Regions from separate parts of the Leuconostoc kimchii IMSNU 11154 genome, predicted to be linked through region 2. Evidence: predicted binding sites of a transcription regulator. Region 2 holds the regulator's gene; the other holds the start of a gene.
The links. The regulator LexA, encoded in region 2, represses DNA repair genes until DNA is damaged. The targets are predictions, from matches to a motif close to CNAACANNTGTTNG.

Region 1 (4,190 bases), 140 kb from region 2:
TGAGTATCTATATTTTTGATTAATTATAATAACTAGTCTTAATTCACTTGAAGCTACTGGATTAATCATTTGTACGAATTGTTAATCCAGTAGCTTCATGAATTTGTTTTGCTAATGCTGGGATTTGCAATCGGTATTCATCATCAAGACGACCAATTTGTTGTGAGCGCCTGGCTTGTCCAATTTTATAGTATTCAAAGAAGATATTAACTTTTTTGGCATATCGCTGATGAACGATTCGTACTTCATAAATCGTATTGGGTTGTTTTGTAAATAGTGTTTTAATGGTTGTAATCATGTCTTCAATTGGATTCATTTTTCTCTGATAACCGTCCTAATATCTTCATAGGCGATAAATTGTTGATTGATATAGACGCCTAATGCTGTAAAACCATCGACTAAACCAGTCACATTAGGAATCAAATAACCATCAGTAGTTTCAATATTTTGTTGTACAGTCACTATGTGATAATTCACACAAGAATGTTGTAAGATACTTTGTGCCTCATTTAATGGTATTGTAGGTAATTTCTGCGGTTTCTGATTGCGTTGAACATTCTCTTTGACTAAAGACGAGGTGTGATCGGATAAGAAATAACCATTCCATTTGATTTTGCCACGTTCACGATAATCATTCTTAAAATAGCGATTGATAATGGTGCTAAAGTTTTCTTTATTGGCCATATTACTTTTCCATTTCTAGCATAAATCAATATTATCAAGACAAGTATTGACGAATATCTGATTGGTACTGTTTCAATAGCTTTTTGCTGTATTTTTTAGGTTGATTAGAGTCTCTAACTTTTGTCCATAAAATGGAAGCGACTGTCATTCGTTCATGGTAAACTTTGGTACAATCATCAGCCATAAATGTTTTGACAAAGTTATTCCATTGATATGTCTGTTCCTCAGCGTTATTTGATAAATTTTTATCGGGGTGCTCGTAAACATCTATCAAGTCCTGGATTGTGGCTGTTTTGTCTTGTGTCGTTTCAATTGCTCGCATCTTAATAGCCATCGATTTTTTAAAACTAAATTGGCTTAGTCCATAATATGATTTAAAAAATGCTCGCGCTTCATTATTCAAACTAAAACCGGACGCTAATATACTTGTATTGGGTGTAATTGAACCGTCTTTTAGAGTGCCTTTACGACGTATTTTTCTGGTTACTTTAATGTTTGATACTGGTACGCCAGAAAGCAATTTAATAATATAAGCTGTTAACTCAGCCTTTGTTCCAGTGGTTGGCAGACTGTGCTTTTTGCAAATGTGTTGCAGTTCCGTTTTGTACCAATAGTAGCTCTGAAAGTCTTTAATACGCATGTTTTTGTTAAAATCAGGTCGTGCCATGAACAATACCCTTTCTTTTAATCATAACTATTACCTCCATTATGTCCTCCCACTAGGCTAGCTCGATTAATGGCAGTGCCCCCCTCCTCTTTGGACATAGCTCGCATTAGAGCAGTTGTGCCAAAACGTTGCCGAATTTCATCAACGACCTGGTCAATTTTATTTGTTTTAAGAAGATGTTCAGGTTGCTCAAAGAGATTGAGCTGTACGCCAGTATCATCAACTAAACCACCATAATCAATCCCGATATTTCTAATTACTTCGCCATGCCAGTGCTTTCTAAAAAGATTAACCATAACAGCCATTAAAGTTTTGGTATTATTGGTAGGACTAATCCGGCACTGTTTCCGAAAACCATGAGACCCTTGTTGTTCACTTTCGGCAAAAGAATAACCGATAAACAAACTAACTAAACCTGTTTGCTTTTGATGGGCACGAATCCTTGTAGCGACTTGATCAGCCATTTCACGGACAACAACTTCAATCTCAGCTTGTTGACTATAATTACGTGGTAATACTTGTGAGTTACTATAAGACTTACTTTTTGGTTTAATGTTTTCAGCCAAATCAGAACGGTCAATACCCCAAGACAAAGCGAGTAATTGTTCACCCATTAATCCTAGTTTCGAACGAAAGAGATATGGATCTTGATGCGCTAAATCATACATCGAATGAATACCCATCACGTTTAGCTTACGAGCAATTCGAGAACCAATACTCCAAATATCAGTGAGCTGTGTGATTGGCCACAATTTACTTGGTACATCTTCATAATGCCAAATCCCAGTTAAATTATTTGCGTGTTTGGCTTCAATATCAAGCGCCAATTTAGCTAAGACTGGTGAATCACCAATACCAACAGTTAAGTAAATACCTGTTTCCGACCGAACGTGTTGTTGTATTTTGAAAGCAACTTCTGCTGGTGTCTTACCAAATAACTGCCAAGAATGTGTCATATCAAGGATAGATTCATCAATAGAATATGGCAATAAGTGCGCATCATCAGTGTATTGTCGATAGATATTATTAATGCGTAGATTTTCTTGAATATAAAGGTTCATTCTCGGATGAGCAATGACTAAGTCCGGACAAACAGGAATATCACGTTGTCTAGTAACATTAGTGATACCCAGTATTTTCTTGGCCATTGGTGAAGATGCCAAGACTAAACCACCATTGGTATTTTCTTGTTCCGACATCACAACAAGTAGTGCTTTTAATGGATTGTAGTTACGTTCCACACACTCAACACTGGCATAAAAGCTTTTAGAATCAATCATAAATATCACACGTCGTTCTTCATGTGTATAGTCATATTCAGTTTTCTGCAGGTCTACCATATATTATCTCCAAAACAAGTGTGTATAATTCATTATACGAACAAATGTTCTGTTTGGCAAGAGAAAATTATGAAATGAGTTTGTTATGATTTTTTGACTACGCTTAGTAAATTGAGCGCAAATAAAAATACCTTAAACAATGGTTGTTGAAAGGTATTTTTATAGTGTTTGATCAAAATCGAAACACATAACAATATTATGGTGTACAGACTTGAAAATCGATTTGTAATATTTAATTATTTCGATATCGGTACTGGTTTTCATAAATTAAAAGACCAGATACAACTACCGCAATTACTGCCCCACAAGGTAAAGCCAGTAAAATATGGTCTGAAATTGTATTTTGCTATGAGCACAACTTCACAGTTTACAAGGAAAAATTTCATGATAAATCAACAATACACAACTGTTTTTATCGACCGTGATGGTACTATTGGTGGTAATGGACACTTTCAATCTTTAGAAGACTTTAAATTATATCCCTATACTTTGGAAGCTATTGATAAATTAAAAAGAAATAATATTAAAGTATTCGGTCTTTCAAATCAAACACATATTGAAGACGGTAAAATGAATTATTATGACTTCTTCAATTCTCTTATTTCAGTCGGTTTTGACGATGCCTTTATCTGTCCTCATTCAGAAAAAACGAATTGTAATTGCAGAAAACCAAAAAAAGGTTTAATCGATCAAGCCCATGCAAAATATTATTTTGAAAATAGTCAGTCCATTATCATTGGTGATAGATACTCATCTGATATAACGCTCGCCCTTGATTGTGACATGCTTGGTGTTCACGTTGGTACAGGAAAACAAGAAACCAATAAGCGGAGTAATTGCGATAAGGTTATCTATGTTAAAACGCTTAAAGATGCGGTAGATTACATTGTCAAATAGCCAATATGTTAAGTGAGGATTAAAAAAGCACAACGCTAAACATACAGCGTTGTGCTTTTTTAATCCTGATCTTAGCTAACCATTTAAACCGATACTGATTTATTTTCTACTAAATAACCATATCCACCCACAAATACACCATCAATAATCCCATCATGAGTTGTCAAATTAACAACAATTTTTGATGGGCTATTAAGATTGTATCCCTGCTCAAAAATATATTGTGACTTCTTTGCTACATATTTAAATAGATAGCAGGCCAAGGCACAGTTAGATGTACCTGTTGCCGACTCTTCATCAATATCATAAAGAGGTGCAAAATTTCTACAAATCGCAGTAATTCCACTCTCGCTCTCTTCAAGTGAAAATGCATGAACACCAACCACATTTTGTTCTTTACTCAAGGCAGCCATAACTTTGAAATCAGGCTTTAATTCTTGAAGTGCTTTTCTTGAACTTACTGGTAAAAGAATATCCCGCAATCCTGTTGATACAATCTGAATTGGTAGTTTTGAGTCGATTGCATTTGTATCTAAACATGCATTAAATAAATCTGATGTAAGCGTATTGGAATATGTAGGAACCTTTTGTTCCATAAACAC
Region 2 (4,190 bases):
CCATAAACAAATTGCATACGCTTAATCCGCAATTTTCGTTGCTCAAATGCGGAAAAAACATCCGTCAGCCGGTCTGGCCGATGAACCATATAAAATTTACCATTATTTTTTAATAACTTATTGGCAACTTGAGCTAAACCAGGCAAATCAATTGTTAATTCGTGCCGTGCAAGTTCATAGTGCGTATCATGATTAGTCTTTGTCATTTCATTAAGTGGGAAGTATGGTGGATTTGATAAAACAGTTTCCACTGATCCAGGTTGAATATCATTAAAAATATCTTTCATATCAGATAACAGGACACTAACACGTTTTTGCAAACCATTCATTTCAATGCTGCGTTGTGCCATTTCAGCTAATTCAGGCTGAATCTCAACTAGCTTAATTTTGCCGATGACCTTTGGTGAATAAAAAAGACCAACGGCACCTGTGCCAGCACCTAAATCAACCGTTAACCCAGCACCTTTACCTTTTACCCCAGCAAAGTGGGCTAATAATATGGCATCTAAGGAGTAAGAAAACATATCGGGATTTTGGATAATATGAACATTTTGCGAAGGTAAGCCATCAATACGCTCTCCTTCTTTAAGAATTACTTCAGTCATTGTTTTTTTCTCGCTTTATCGTGTAAAATTAATGAAGATAGTTTATGAGGTGAATAATAATGAAATTTTATGATTTTCTGCGTGGTATAGCTGTAAGTATTATATGGGTTATCAACGGACGTATCAAGTACATGAATCGTGATCGTATCCCTGTTAATGAAAATTATATTCTTGTCGGCCCCCATCGGACCTGGTGGGATCCTATTTGGTATGCCATTGCAGCCTACCCAAAACACTTTATTTTTATGGCCAAAGTTGAATTATTCAAATTTCCACCATTGGCTTGGTTAATAAGATCTGCTGGTGCGTTTCCTGTTGACCGAGAAAACGTCGGACCGAGTGTTATTAAAGTTCCAGTCAATGAACTCAAAAAGGGTAATCGTTCATTAATTATGTTTCCATCAGGTTCTCGACATAGCGATGAATTAAAATCCGGTTCCCTCTTGATTGCCAAAATGGCGGGCAAAGCCCTTGTTCCTACAGTTTACCAAGGGCCCGTCTCATTCGGTCAGTTATTTAAAAGGAACAACACAGTGATTAATTTTGGTGAACCAATTATCATTGATCGCAAAGACAGATTGAACAAAGAAAACATCGCTAAATATACTGAGTTGATTCAAGAAGCATTTGATAATCTCGATCACGAAGTGAACCCTGATTGGGTATACCTGGATCCCAAACGCGAAAAAAAATAAGCCAATTGGCTTATTTTTTTTGCGCTTGTTCGCTTTGTTGCTTCATTTGAGCCATCATTTGATTCAACTTTTTCTGTGATGGCTTTTGTCCCATTGACATCATCATCGATTTCATCATTTCTTCTGAAATTGGTGGATTCTTTGCTAAATAACTTTTCATTGAGTTACGCGCTAAGAAAAAACCAGCTGCCAATCCGATAACCAAGGCTAACACTGCAATCAATATGACAAGTCCAATACCTATATTCATAGTATTCCCCTTACTAAATTTCTAAAACTAATTATAGCATAAACCACAAGACGATAATATCAGAAATATGCTGTTTTTTTATTTAAAGTAAGAACAATTAGCATATATGCATTTTATCCACACATTTTTTTAAAATCAGCTTAATTTTAAAGAAATAGTAAATTTTCGCAATAAATTTATTACCAAAATACAAAGAAACGAACAAATGTTTGATTTGTTAGAGATTGTTCGTTATAATAATAATATATTAAATCGAGTAGAATTAAGGACTAAAACCCCATATGGCAATTCAAATTCAAGAAAGTAAACAACTTCAAGTGCTCCGTTTTATCCATGAAGCACAAATAACAAACGGTTACCCACCTACAGTTCGTGAAGTTGGTGAGGCAGTTGGCTTGTCATCGTCATCGACCATTCATGGTCACATTGAACGTTTGGTTAAGAAGGGTTATCTTTTAAAAGACGCCTCAAAGCCTCGCGCTCGTGCGATTGAAGTCACTGATTCAGGTCTCGAAGCTTTGGGTGTTTCAACAACCCCAGGTCGCATCCCAGTTCTTGGACTTGTAACAGCTGGAACACCTATTTTAGCTGTTGAAGAAGAGGCAACTGAATTCTTCCCTATCCCTGATAATTTAATGCAATTTGATGGTGATATGTTCATGTTAAATGTTCGTGGCAATTCCATGGTCAACATTGGTATATTAGATGGTGATAAGGTTATTGTTCGTAAACAAGATAATGCTGATAATGGTGATGTCGTTGTGGCAATGAACGATGACAATGAAGCCACTGTCAAAAGATTTTTCAGGGAAGCAGACCACTTCCGTCTCCAACCGGAAAATGACGCCATGTCTCCCATCATTTTGCGACGTGTATCTATTTTAGGAAAAGTTATTGGTCTCTATCGTGATGCTATTTATTAAGACACAAAAAACTCGGATAAATTATCCGAGTTTTTTTGTGCTTACACTTACCACTGCTTAGGATTAAGTTGCCACTGTTTTAGCGTTGTTATTTGTGACTCATTTAGTTCACCACGTTTAATTGCTGCAGCCATTAATTGCGAATAAGTTGTCAGCGATTTAAACGTGAGGTTTGCCCGTTTAAAATTAATGACACCTTCAGGTAACTCATATGAAAAAATTGAGACGACACCAATCACTTCAGCACCTGCTTGACGTGTGGCTTCAACAGCCCCTAATACTGAACCACCTGTGGAAATCAAATCATCAATTAACACAACTTTTTGCCCTGCAACTGTTGCCCCTTCTATCTGTCGACCTGCTCCGTGATCTTTTGGTTTTGAGCGAACATAAATCATAGGTTTATCCAAAATATCTGCAACCCAAGCAGCATGTGGAATTCCTGCTGTCGCGACACCACCAATGATGTCAACATCCCCGTACGCATTTTGAATCAGATCAGCCAGCCCTCTAAAAATATTTTGGCGCACTTTTGGTACACCAATAGTCATGCGATTGTCAGTATAAATCGGACTTTTAATTCCTGAAGCCCAAGTGAAAGGTTCATCTGGAGCAAATTTAACCGCACCTATGGCTAACAAATCGTCTGCTACTTGTTCTGCGTAATTCGTCATCTACTTACTCCATTCTTTTAACACACGTTCATAGACTGCAATAGGTTGAACTGCTTTTGTAATCGACCGCCCAATAACAAGACCGGTTGCACCATTTTCATGTGCTGCCTTTGGTGTCATAATACGTGCTTGGTCGTCAGCTTGATCACCAGCCAACCGAATACCTGGTGTGATTCTCAAAAACGAATCACTTGTATTTTTTTTAATCAGATTGGCTTCCAACGGCGAACTAATTGTGCCATCTATACCACTATAGTAGGCTAACTTTGCCAAATGAATAACACTTTCTGACATACTAGCATTAGTCAACTGTGTTTCCTGCATGTCCATTTCCGAAAATGAGGTCAATTGCGTTACAGCAAGTAGCTTCATATGCGCACCTTTATTTGCTACTGCCGCGCGTAACATCTTTTCGCCACCTGCGGCATGCACCGTCAAGTACTGAACATCTAATTTTGCTAAGCTGGCAACTGCATGCCCAACTGTTGTGGGAATATCATATAATTTTAAATCTAAAAACACATCAAACTTTTGTTCACGTAGTTCCCTGATAAAACTGGGACCTTCAGCATAAAATAATTCCATGCCAACCTTTAAGGCTGGTTTAACGATTCTATCGCGATATGGTAACAAAAAAGTATTTGCTGCTGCTGCATCTGGAAAATCCAATGCGATAAATACTGGCTCTATCATAAGTTCCTTCCCTAAACATACAATTTAAAAATCGTCATGTTCATTTAAGCGTACGCGTCACTTCTTGTACAGTACCAAAATGATAATTATCTAACGCACCTGGCAGTGCTTTAATGATGTCTGACATAACATGTGTATTATAGGCTAAAGCTGCACCAACTTGCACAGCACTTGCGCCTGCCATCATAAATTCCAGTGCATCATCCACTGCTTCAATACCTCCAACACCAATAATTGGTATCGAAACTGTTTGTGCTGCTTCGTAAACAAGACGTACGGCAATCGGATGAACAGCTTTACCCGACAGACCACCCGTTCCGCGGGCTAATTTTGGTTGGCGTTTTTGTAAA

Region 1: LKI_RS00880 (Y-family DNA polymerase) is a predicted target of LexA. The motif match lies at 2,729-2,742, and genes of this name have one in related genera.

The regions. Positions count from the first base shown of each region.
Region 1 is NC_014136.1:77,041-81,230, forward strand. It holds gene LKI_RS00865 (hypothetical protein) at 62-316, opposite strand; gene LKI_RS00870 (hypothetical protein) at 313-684, opposite strand; gene LKI_RS00875 (SAP domain-containing protein) at 719-1,351, opposite strand; gene LKI_RS00880 (Y-family DNA polymerase) at 1,369-2,691, opposite strand; gene LKI_RS00885 (HAD-IIIA family hydrolase) at 3,076-3,588, shown strand; gene LKI_RS00890 (PhzF family phenazine biosynthesis protein) at 3,672-4,190, opposite strand, start outside.
Region 2 is NC_014136.1:220,470-224,659, forward strand. It holds gene LKI_RS01605 (tRNA1(Val) (adenine(37)-N6)-methyltransferase) at 1-605, opposite strand, end outside; gene LKI_RS01610 (lysophospholipid acyltransferase family protein) at 665-1,300, shown strand; gene LKI_RS01615 (YneF family protein) at 1,311-1,550, opposite strand; gene lexA (transcriptional repressor LexA) at 1,832-2,473, shown strand; gene pyrE (orotate phosphoribosyltransferase) at 2,521-3,147, opposite strand; gene pyrF (orotidine-5'-phosphate decarboxylase) at 3,148-3,840, opposite strand; gene LKI_RS01635 (dihydroorotate dehydrogenase) at 3,881-4,190, opposite strand, start outside.